DNA from 2 places in the Microbacterium koreense genome. Region 2 is predicted to be linked to the other one. Evidence: predicted binding sites of a transcription regulator. Region 2 holds the regulator's gene; the other holds the start of a gene.
The links. The regulator HspR, encoded in region 2, represses chaperone genes until heat shock. The targets are predictions, from matches to a motif close to AAGTTGAGTCNNNNNGACTCAACTT.
Positions count from the first base shown of each region.

Region 1 (6,080 bases), 180 kb from region 2:
GGGCAAGCAGCAGGCGGCACTGCTGGATGCCGGCTACCGCGTGATCGCCTACGACCGCCGCGGGTTCGGACAGTCGTCGAAGACCGGCGGCGGATACGACTACGACACGTTCGCAGCCGACCTTCACGCGCTCATGGAAGACCTCGACCTCACCGACACCGTGCTCGTCGGCTTCTCGATGGGCACGGGAGAGATCGCGCGCTATCTCTCCCGCTACGGCGCGGATCGCGTCGCGAAGGCGGCGTTTCTCGGTTCGCTCGAGCCCTACCTCCTGAAGACCGACGACAATCCCGACGGCGCGGGACCGCAGGAGTTCTTCGACGGGATAGCAGCCAGCGTCCGTGACGACCGATATGCGTTCGTCTCGGGCTTCTTCGGCGACTTCTACAATCTCGACGACACCCTCGGCTCGCGCATCTCGCAGGCGGCCGTGGATGCGAGCGTGCGCGTGGCGGGGTCGGCCGGCAACGCCGCGATCGCCGCCGCCCCCCTGACGTGGCCGACGGACTTCCGCGACGACATCCCGGCGATCACCGTGCCCGCGTTGATCCTTCACGGCACGGCGGACAACATTCTGCCGATCGATGTGACCGCCCGGCGGTTTCGCGACCTGCTGCCCTCGGCGGTGTACGTCGAGATCGAGGGGGCGCCGCACGGCCTGTTGTGGACGCACGGCGCAGAAGTGAACGAAGCACTTCTGGCCTTCCTCGCCACGCGCTGACGCCCCGCACTGACCGCGCCCGGCCACAGGCATCACCGTAGGCGCACAAGAAGGCCCAGCCGGTTCGATTCCGACTGGGCCTTCTCAGTAGTCGATTACTGCTCGACGGGCTGCGGTTCGCTCTCGCTCGCGCGCATCACCGAGCCGGCGTCGGTCGTGACGTCGATCTTGCGCGGCTTCGCCTTCTCGCTCACCGGGATCGTCACGCTCAGCACACCGTTGGTGTAGCTGGCCGAGATGCGCTCGGTGTCGATTCCCTGGCCGAGGTTGAGCTGGCGCAGGAACGACGCCGCCTCACGCTCGCGCGTGATCCACTTGACGCCGTCACCCGACGGCAGCGTGCGCTCGGCGCGGATGGTGAGCAGCTGGCCGTCGACGTCGACGTCGACCGAGCCCGGGTCGATCCCCGGAAGGTCGGCGGTGAGCACATAGTGGTCGCCGTCGCGGTACAGGTCCATCGGCATGCGGCGCGGTCCGCGGCGCTGGTCGAAGAGGCTCGTTGCGAGACGGTCGAGGTCACGGAACGGGTCATACGTCGCCATGGTGTCTCCTTGTGTCTGAGGCTTCGAAACTTGAGTTGCTTCGACTCAAGCAAGACTCAGATTAGCACTCTCGACCAGAGAGTGCTAATACCGTTTCGGCGAATTCTCAGGTGTGCGAAAGGATGGTCCCACTCGCACCAAGGAGGCCGTGATGTCTGCTGACAGCCCACCCCTCGTCGACACCGCGTCCGGCCGTGTACGTGGCGTGTGGCGTGGAGACTCGGCGGCGTTTCTCGGCATCCCCTTCGCCCAGCCGCCGGTCGGCGACCTGAGGTTCGCGGCCCCCGTGCCGGTCGAACGGTGGGAAGGGGTGCGCGACGCGGTCGAGTTCGGCGCCACCGCGCAGCGCGGCGACCCCGGCGAGACGCTCATCCCCGAGCCCTCCGTCGCGGGCGATTCCACGCTGAACGTCAATGTCTTCACTCCTGCCCCCGCAGACGACGCCCGACTTCCGGTCATGGTGTGGATCCACGGCGGCGGGTACACCGGCGGGTCCCCGGCGAGCCCCTGGTACGACGGCCGATCCTTCAACCGCGACGGCGTCGTCACGGTGACCGTGTCGTACCGCCTGGGATTCGACGGGTTCGGCCACATCGAGGGCGCACCGAGCAACCGCGCCGTGCGCGATTGGCTCGCAGCCCTCGAATGGGTACAGCGCAACATCGGAGCTTTCGGCGGGGACCCCGACCGGGTGACGATCGCCGGTCAATCCGCCGGCGGTGGCGCGGTGCTCACCCTTCTCGCGATGCCCGCCGCGCAGCATCTCTTCTCGGCCGTGTGGGCACTCTCTCCGGCGCTCGGCGACATCCCCGCCGAGCAGGCACGCACCGTGTCGGCGAAGTTGGCGAACCTCGCCGGTGTCGCCCCCACTCGAGCCGGATTCGCAGCGGTCAGCGAGGAGCGCCTGCATGCGCTCCAGCATGACGCCACGAACCCCCCACCGGCACGCCCGTGGGAGAAGGCACGGGAGCTCATCAGCCAAGGCTCGCCGTGGGGTCCGGTCATCGACGGAGACCTACTCCTCCGCGACACCGTGACATCGCTCGCCGCGGGCGTCGGCGCCGACAAACCTCTCGTCATCGGCAGCACCGACGACGAATTCACGACGATGACGGATGCGGCCAAGCACCCGCTCGGCCTCGTGCCGGCATCACTGGCTCTGGCAGTGGTCGCCCCCGACCCGCGCCGACGCAGGGACTACCTCGCCGCGAACACCGAGCAGCGGCGGAAGGGAACGGCGGCGGTCCTGGGGCGGTACGTGACAGACGCGGTCTTTCGCGTCACGGTGGTTCGGGTCGCCGATGCTCGCGGAGAAGCCCCGACCTGGGTGTACCGGTTCGCGTGGGCTTCACCGACCCGCGGCTGGGCGCTTCACTGCCTCGACGTCCCGTTCTGGTTCGACGTGCTCGACGCCGATGGCGTGACCCGACTTGCCGGACCGCAGCCGCCCCGCGCTCTCGCGAACGCGCTGCACGATGCGGCAACCGCGTTCGTCCGCACCCGCGCGCCCGGGTGGCTGGCGTGGTCCGGCGAACCGGGCACCGCACGCGTCTTCGGCGGGCCCGCTTCCCAGCCCGATGTGGCTCGCGACGCCTATGCGAGCGTGCTCGCCCTGGTGTGACGAGAGCGTGATGCGACGAGGGGGATGCCGCGATGGCCGCGGCATCCCCCTCGCTGTGTCACGTCAGCGCGATCACCCGAGGATCTGCGCGTCGAGCGTGTCGCGGATATCGCGCACGCCCGCGACCGAGTCCCATCGCGCAGCGAGCGCCCTCGCCGCGCTCAGGACCGCACGGGCCGCCGGCGCGCGCAACTCGGGATCGAGCGTCTCGATATCGGCCACCTTCGCCGCACCGACGATACGGCGCGCCATCTTGGCCGACGCGAACAGCGCTGCCTCGCGCAGGATCTCGGCCACCCGCCGCTCAGCGAAGTCGCGATTGAAGAGGTCACGTTCGAGCCAGCGCTCACTGAGGGCGAGATCCGTGTCGGCGAATCCTTGCCAGGTCTGGTCGATGAGTCCCAGTGCCCACGCCGCACGCTCGTCTTCTCCCAGCGCTCGGGCGCGCGCGGCCGCGAACGCGTAGTTCGCGAACAGAGCACCGAGGTCGAACGCGATCGGGCCGTAGAACGCGAACTCCGAATCGAACACCTTGACCGAGTCAGCGGCGTCACCCGCCTCACCGGAACCGCGCACCATGACCGACCCGGTGTGGAGGTCTCCATGGATCAGCGCCTCGGCATGGGTCATGAACCGCCACTTGGCTTCGCTCATCGCGCTGGCGAACACCGCGTCACCCGCGAGGGCTGCAGCATCCGGCTCGTTCGCCGGCAGGACGGAGTTGCGCCCGATGTCGAAAACGGGCTCCGTGAACACGAGATCCTCGGTGATCACACACAGCTCGGCGTTCTGGGATCGAGCCATCGCCTCCGCGACGTCCCCGCGGTCCATTCCCAGCACCGATGTACCGACGGCGACACCGGCGACGTACTCGCCGAGTTGCGCGGCCACGCCGTCGTGATACTCGCCGTCGTTCAGCGCCCCGCGCCACACGCGGTGATCCGAGAGATCTTCGAGCGCGAGCACGTAGCGATCGTGGTCGTATCCGATGACCTCGACGACAAGGTCCGCGCGGATCGCGCCGTGTGCGACGAGCGATTCCGCCTCGCGACGCGCACGATCCGGAGTCATGGGCCACCCCTCACCGGTCATCCGCACATAGGGCAACGATTGCTTCAGGATCATCGAGCGGCCATCGGCATCCGTCACGTGGAAGACCACGTTCAGGTTGCCGTCGCCGATCTCGCGGACCTCCGCAAGACGTGCCCCGTCGATCCGCGCCTGGAGTTCGGGCCGCGAGGCGATATAGGTGCCGACGTTCTTTTCGGTGAGGAATTCGTACTCGGTCGACATTGTCCGTCCTTTCGATGGAGACGACTGATCGGTGGCAACGACGGTCATGTCGCTGGCGAGTAGCGCGACTTGCGCCGAGACAGCGTGAACGAGAACAACAGCGCCACAATCAGCACGAGCCCCTTCGCCGTGTCTTGGAAGTAGTACTGGAACCCGGCCATGGTCATTCCCGTCAGCACGATGGCGACGAGGACAGCGCCCAGGAGCGTACCCCACGCGTTCGGCTTGCCGATGCCCAGCACCGACGTGCCGACGAGAGCGACGGCGACGGCCTCGAGCAGACTCGATGACCCCGCGTTCACATCACCCTGACCGATTCGCGACACGAGGATGATGCCGGCAACGGACGCGAAGAGCGACGAGACGACGTAGGCGCCACCGCGATAGAGCCCCACTCGGATGCCCGAGAGCCGGGCCGCTTCAGGATTGGCGCCGACGGCGTACAGCACGCGACCCCACGACGTCCGCGTGAGCACGAACCACGAGAGCACGACGAGGACGAGCATGATCACGACGGGGATCGGAACGGGGCCGATCGTGCCGCGGTCGATGAGCAGGAACGCCGGGTCGAACTTGCCCGGCGCGGTCTCGCCGTTCGGGAGGATCATGCCTGACGAGACCGACTGGCCCGACACCGGGATCAGCTTGACCCCCTGGATGACGAACATCACACCCAGCGTCGCAAGAAGATCGGGGATCTTGCACACGACGATGAGGAAGGCGTTGAGCAGGCCGACGAGGAGGCCCGCAACGAGCGCGACGCCGACGGCCGTGACGCCGGTGAGGTTGTAGAACACCATTGTCACCGCCACCAGCTGCACGGCCAGCCCCGCGACGGATCCGATCGACAGATCGAGCCCCCCGACGATCATGCTGAACATCACGCCGAGGCCGAGGATCGCCGTCACCGATGCGAACTTCAGCATCGAGAACAGAGACTCCGGGGTCGCGAACGCCGGCTGGGTGATGGCGAAGAACACGAAGGCGATGATCGTGACGGCGATGAAGCCGTACTTCACGACACCGTCGCGGATGAGGTCGCCGGCGCGCGTGTCGCGCTGTGCTCGAAGTGTCGTCGTGTCGGCCATCTCAAGCCACCTCCGTCATGCTTTGGACGATCTGCTCGTCGGTCACTGTGTCAATACGTGCGTCGAGGGTGATCCGCCCCTCGACGAGGACGAGAACGCGGTCGGCGATCTCGCGAAGTTCATCCACGTCGCTGCAGAGCATGACGACGCAGCTTCCGTCGGCCGCCTGCGCCCGCGCACGGCGCGCGATCTCGCGACGCGCGCCGATGTCCACTCCGCGGAACGGCTCGTCCAAGACGAGGACGTCGGGTGGGGTTTGCATCCATCGCGCGACCATCACCTTCTGCTGATTGCCGCCCGAAAGCGCGTCGACGCTCTGCCCCGGGCCGGTGGCGACGACGCCGAATTCATCGATGGCCTGCGCAGCACGCTGAGTTTCGGATTTCGGCTGCAGGAGGGATCCGCGAGCGAAACGCGAGAGAAAGGGAAGGCTGAACGTCTTGGCGATCGACCACCCCGGCATCATCCCCTGAGCCGCGCGATCCTCGGGCACGAGGTAGACGCCGTTTGCGATCGCATGCTTCGGGTGACGCGGCGAATATGGTCGCCCGCGAAGAGTCATCGAACCGCCGTGGGGCGTCGTGGTCTCACCGAACATGTGCTCGGCGAGTTCGGTCTTGCCGGCGCCGATGAGTCCGATCACGCCGGTCACCTCGCCCCCACGCAGTTGCATCGAGAGCGCCGGTGACTCGGGAAAGATCTGGTGACCCGTGAGTTCTATCGCGACCTGGTCGCCGACGAGGTGCTCCAACCGGGCGATGTCACCGGTCATGCCTTCGCCGAGCATCGATGTGACGGCCGCGGCGAAATCGAAA
Region 1 covers NZ_JBHTIM010000001.1:257,630-263,709, forward strand. The annotation lists gene ACFQZV_RS01095 (alpha/beta fold hydrolase) at 1-721, shown strand, start outside; gene ACFQZV_RS01100 (Hsp20/alpha crystallin family protein) at 817-1,263, opposite strand; gene ACFQZV_RS01105 (carboxylesterase/lipase family protein) at 1,415-2,884, shown strand; gene mtnK (S-methyl-5-thioribose kinase) at 2,957-4,177, opposite strand; gene ACFQZV_RS01115 (ABC transporter permease) at 4,222-5,265, opposite strand; gene ACFQZV_RS01120 (sugar ABC transporter ATP-binding protein) at 5,267-6,080, opposite strand, start outside.
Region 1: the regulator HspR is predicted to act here: its motif matches at 1,291-1,315, upstream of ACFQZV_RS01100 (Hsp20/alpha crystallin family protein).

Region 2 (6,080 bases):
TGGTTCGACAAGGACTTCTACAAGACCCTCGGGGTCTCCAAGGACGTCTCCGACGCCGACCTGAAGAAGACCTACCGCAAGCTGGCACGCAAGTATCACCCGGACTCGAACCAGGGTGACGCGAGCGCAGAGGCGAAGTTCAAGGAGATCAGCGAAGCGTACGCGGTGCTGAGCGACCGGGACCAGCGCGAAGAGTACGACCAGATCCGAGCGATGGGATCCGGCGCCCGCTTCACGGCAGGCGGCCGGGGCGCCGGCGGCTTCGAGGACGTGTTCTCGCAGTTCGGACAGAGCCGCGGCGGCGGTCGCTACACCTCCGCCGAAGACTTCGAGGACATCTTCTCGATGTTCGGGCAGCAGGGCGGCGGTTTCGGTTCCGGACGTTTCGGGCAGTCCACCGGCGGCTTCCGCGGCTTCGGTGGACCGACCCGCGGCGCCGACGTCACCGCACGGACCACGATCGACTTCACGACCGCTGCCAAGGGCGAGACGATCACCCTGCAGGGCGAGGACGGCCGGCCGTTCAAGGTGAAGATCCCCGCGGGGGTCGTCGACGGTCAGAAGATCCGTCTGCGGGGGCGGGGACGCCCATCGCCGGACGGAGGCGAGACCGGCGACATCATCGTTCAGGTCAGCGTGCGCGCCCACCCGGTCTTCGAACGCGACGGGCTCAACCTGCGCGTCAAGGTTCCGGTGACCTTCACCGAAGCAACCCTCGGCGCGACGATCGAAGTCCCCACCCTCGGCGGTGACCCGGTCAAGCTCCGCGTCGCGCCCGGCACACCGTCGGGCCGCGTCCTGCGGGTGAAAGGGCGCGGTGTCGAAACCCAGAAGGGCACAGGAGACCTGCTCGCCGAGGTACAGGTGGCCGTTCCGGCACACCTGGATGACGCCGCCCGTGAAGCACTCGAGCGCTTCCAGTCGCTCGAGCCGAAAGAGAATCCGCGCGCCGACCTCATGGCCAAGGCCCGCGGCTAGACGATGAGAGGGGTGGAGGTGCATGACCGAAGACGAGCTCGATGAGAACGCGCCGATCTTCGCGATCGCGGTGGCGGCGGAGCTGTCGGGCATGCACCCCCAAACCCTCCGACAGTACGACCGGCTCGGTCTGGTCGTTCCCGCCCGCACACAGGGCGGGTCGCGCCGGTACTCCGTGCGCCATGTCGAACAACTGCGCGAAGTCGCACGTCTCTCGGCCGAGGGCATCGGACTCCCCGCCATCATCCGCATTCTGGACCTCGAGAGCCGGGTGCAGGAGCTTCATCTGCGCGTGCGCGACCTCGAAGACCGCGTCCGTGCCGAGGTCGAGAGGCGCCCCGGCGCGCGGGTGTTCGCGGCCGGCTCCACGGGCGCAGTCGTCACGGTTCGCCGTGGCACGCGCGTTCGCCGCTCCACCGACATCGTGCGATGGCGGCCCGAGCCACCGCCCCGTGAAGACGGAGCGGATACCGACGGATCTCGCTGAGCGCGGTGCGGTAGACGGGGTCCGTCACCGTCATGCCGCTACGCTCGCTCCGTGAGCACAACGCCCCCCACGTCGCGCTTCGACATCACCTCGCGTGATGACGCCACCGAGCGCTCGCTCGAATCACTCGCACTCGGAGCCGGAGCGGCGGGGTTCGTCGTCGTCGGACTCGTCGCCGTCGTTGTCTTCCGTTTCGGCGAAGCGCCCATCGCCGGTCCAGGGTCCGTCGGGCAGTTCAGCGCCATCGCGGCGGCTGTCGTCGCCATCCTCGTCTTCATCGCCGGTCGGTGGCTGGTTCGCCGGGGCGCCCGTGTGCGCCCGCTCGACGTCGTCGATCTGGTCGCCCTCGCCTTCGCCCACGGCATCATCGCGCTGCTGTCGTGGACGCTCGTCGCGGACATCCTCGAACAGGGCTTCCTCGGTGCGGAGGTCTACGGACTTGCCGTCATCGTGCTCGCCGCCGGAGTGGCCGCCGTCACCGGGTACATCGTCTTTCACTCGGCCGTGCACATGGACTTGCAGTTGCTCGCCGTCGTTCTCGCCGTCTTCCTCGTCGAAGGCATCATCGCGAGCATGCTTACCGCGAGCGATCCGCTGTGGTGGAAGGACAACCTCAGCGCCCTCGGCATGAACAACGATCTGTCATCGATGACGTTCAACATCACCCTGATCGTCGCGGGAATCCTCGTCACCACACTGGCTCGGGCCGCGACCGCCGGAATCCCCACGTCGAACCCCCGCGGGATCGGGCGCGTCCGCGTCAGCCTCGTCGTCGTCGGGGTGTTCCTCGGCCTCGTGGGAGTCTTCCCCGTCGATGATTTCTTCGCCCTCCACACCGGCGTCGCGTCGGGCATGGCTGTCGCGTTCGGCGTGCTCGTCCTGCGCCTGCGGGCGTGGATCCCCGGAATGCCGCGGCCATTCGTGCTGCTCGGGCTGGTGTTCGTCGCAACGATCGTCGTGCTCGCAGTGTTCTTCGCCATCGGGTACTACACGCTCACGGCGGTCGAATTGGTCGCCGGAATGCTCGTCTTCACCTGGATCGTGCTCTTCATCCGCAACGCGGCGGCTCTCGCTCAGGATGCCGTGCGCCTCCCGGAGGCCGCCGAATGACGGCGCCCCCGACGGCCGGGGGCCCCAAGGTGAACCGTCGGCGCGGCGAGACCCCCGCCACGCAACGCTGGAACGCGGTGATGTACTGGCCGCTCACCGTGGCCGCGCTGCTCTTCCTGATCACCTATACGTTCCATGTGATCGCAGACTTCCACGGCACCGAAGCGGTCGTGGCCCATACGCTCATCGCGCTGACCTGGGTGGTCTTCATCGTCGACTACCTCGTGCGCCTCGCGCTGTCGAACCCGCGGGGTGAGTGGTTTCGCACGCACCTCGCAGCGCTCGGGATCACGATCGTGCCGCCCCTGAGGCCCGTCGTGCTGCTCGATGCGTTCACCCGAATCGCGGAGTTCCGACGCACCGCCGGTTCGGGGCTGCGTGCGCGCCTGCTCATCTACGGCATCGGCAGCACCCTGCTTCTGATCTGGTACATCTCGCTGGTCGTGCTCCAGGCAGAGCGCCACGCTCCGGGCGCCACGATCGTCAGCTTCGGGGATGCGGTCTGGTGGGCGTTCTGCACCGTCACCACCGTCGGGTACGGCGACTATGTGCCGGTGACGTTGCAGGGCCGCATCGCCGCGGTGGTGCTCATGGCGGGGGGCGTCGTCCTGGTCGGCCTCATCGTCGCCACCATCTCGTCAGCCGTCGTCGAACGTGTCTCGAACGCGTCGACACCGCAGCGTCCTCCTCATCGCCGGCGCCGCCGACGTCACCCGACTGAAGCGGGGGGCAGGCCCGAGCACGACCACCCCGAGCACGACAGAGCAGACCATGAACTCGATCACCACACAGGTGATGAAACCGACGACCCCGAAGACCCTTCGCGCCCGTGACCTCCTCGACCCCAGGAACGCCCTCGCTGCGACTGCTCGTCGGGCTCGCGGCATCCGTCGTCGTGCTCGCCGGGCTCTTCTTCGCACGTGATCTCGTCGGCCCGCTCGCGCTCGCCGCGGTCATCGTGATCATCTGCCATCCGCTGCGACACCCGCTCGAACGCCGCGGCTGGCCCAGCTGGGCGGCGACCACCGCGGTGATCACACTGGCCTACGTGATCCTCGCCGTCCTGGTCGGTCTCCTCTGGTTCGCGGGCACCCGCTTCAGCGCGCTCGTCGTCGACTTCGCGTCTGACCTTCGTTCATCGGCTGACAAGACGGTGGCGTGGCTGCGCGACCTCGGTCTCGACGCCGCCGCCGCCGATGCCGCGGCATCGTTGCTCGAGCCCTCGTCGATCCTCGGGTTCGCAGCATCCCTCACCGGTACTGCACTCGGTGTGCTGACGGCGTTCTTCTTCGTGCTCGCTTACGTCATCTTCATGGCTGCGGATGCCGCACGCTACGCGCGCACACCCGCCGCGTTCGGCCACACCCTGCCGCGGTTCCAGGCCTTCCACAGCGGTGTGCGGCGCTACTACGTCGTCAACGCCACATTCGGTGCGATCGTCGCGGTGGTCGACGGACTCGCGCTGTGGGCGCTGGGAATTCCCGCCCCGGTCGTCTGGGCGATCCTCGCGTTCGTCACCAACTTCGTTCCCAACATCGGGTTCGTGCTGGGCGTGATCCCGCCGGCGGTCCTCGCTCTCGTGGTCGGAGGATGGCCACTTTTGCTCGCGGTCGTCGCGATCTACTGCGTCGTCAACGTCACCCTGCAGGTGCTGATCCAGCCCAAGTTCGTCAGCGACGCCGTCAATCTGAGCCTCACTTTGAGCTTCTTCTCGGTGATCTTCTGGACCTTCATCATCGGGCCGCTGGGCGCGATCCTGTCGATTCCGCTGACGCTCCTCGTGCGCTCGCTGGTGCTCGAAGGAGACCCGGGCACGCGACGGTTGCGCTGGCTCTCCGGAGACGACGACGCCGCGCCATAGCGACGCGACGGGGGTACCCTGAACCGTGCTCGTCAGACTGCTCGTCCGCTACCTCGCTCCCTACCGGTGGTTGCTCGCGGCGCTCCTAGTCTTCCAGTTCGCCTCCGCGATCGCCGCACTCTACTTGCCTCGACTCAATGCGGACATCATCGACAACGGCCTGGCCCGCGGCGACACGGCCTACATCTGGTCGACCGGTGCGCTCATGCTCACGATCTCGTTCGGACAGATTTCGGCATCGATCGTCGCGACGTACTTCGCCGCCCGCGCGGCGATGAGTCTCGGCCGCGACCTGCGGCGCGACATCTTCGACAAGGTGAGCGGCTTCTCAGAGCGGGAGGTGTCGACATTCGGCGCCGGGTCGCTCATCACCCGCAACACCAACGATGTCCAGCAGGTCCAGATGCTCACGATGATGGCGTCGACCATGATGGTGACCGCGCCGCTGTTGGCGATCGGCGGAATCGTGATGGCGTTGCAGCAGGACGTCGGTCTGAGCTGGTTGATCGGTGTCGCCGTTCCCCTCCTGCTGTTCATCGTCGGCCTCGTGATCAGCCGGATGGTGCCGCTCTTCCGCACCTTCCAAGCCAAACTCGACGCGATCAACCGAATCATGCGTGAGCAACTCACCGGGGTGCGCGTCGTGCGCGCGTTCGTGCGCGAAGACATCGAAGAGAAGCGTTTCGCCGTCGCCAACACCGACATCATGGTGGTCGGGCGCAAGGTCGGCTCGCTCTTCGTTCTGCTCTTTCCGATCGCGATGCTCGTGCTCAACGTCACCGTCGTGGGCGTGATCTGGTTCGGAGGAATCCAGGTCGACGCGGGTGAGGTCGAGATCGGCACCCTCTTCGCCTTCATGCAATACGTCGGTCAGATCCTCATGGGGGTCCTGATGGCGAGCTTCATGACGATCATGATCCCGCGCGCCGCCGTCTCCGCGGACCGCATCGGCGAGGTCCTCGCGAGCGAGTCGACGCTCACCCGGCCCGCCGATCCCGTGCGCACCTTCGACGAGCCGGGAACGGTGCGCTTCGATGACGTCGGGTTCAGCTTCCCCGGCGCCGAGGAGCCGGTGCTGCGCGGCATCCGCTTCGACGCCGCCCGCGGCGAGACGGTCGCGATCGTCGGATCCACCGGCGCCGGCAAGACCACGCTGATCTCGCTCATCCCACGACTGTTCGACGTCACGTCGGGGGCAGTGAAGGTCGGCGGCGTGGACGTGCGTGATGCCGACCTCGATGAACTGTGGAAGACGATCGGTCTCGTGCCACAGCGACCGTTCCTGTTCAGCGGAACCGTTGCGTCCAATCTGCGGTTCGGGCGGGAGGACGCGACCGATGACGAACTCTGGCACGCGCTCGAGATCGCCCAGGGACGCGACTTCGTCGAAGAGATGGAGGGCGGCCTTGAGGCGCGCATCGCGCAGGGTGGCACGAACGTCTCGGGCGGCCAGCGGCAGAGGCTCTCGATCGCACGGGCGATCGTGCACCGCCCCGACATCCTGGTGTTCGATGACTCGTTCTCGGCACTCGACCTCTCGACCGATGCGCGTCTGCGTCAAGCGCTCTGGCGCGAACTGCCCGAGGTGACGAAGATCGTCGTCGCGCAGCGCATCTCGACGATCACCGACGCGGACCGCATCAT
Region 2 covers NZ_JBHTIM010000001.1:434,780-440,859, reverse strand. The annotation lists gene ACFQZV_RS01945 (DnaJ C-terminal domain-containing protein) at 1-978, shown strand, start outside; gene ACFQZV_RS01940 (heat shock protein transcriptional repressor HspR) at 1,001-1,465, shown strand; gene ACFQZV_RS01935 (hypothetical protein) at 1,517-2,575, shown strand; gene ACFQZV_RS01930 (potassium channel family protein) at 2,572-3,408, shown strand; gene ACFQZV_RS01925 (AI-2E family transporter) at 3,405-4,436, shown strand; gene ACFQZV_RS01920 (ABC transporter ATP-binding protein) at 4,462-6,080, shown strand, end outside.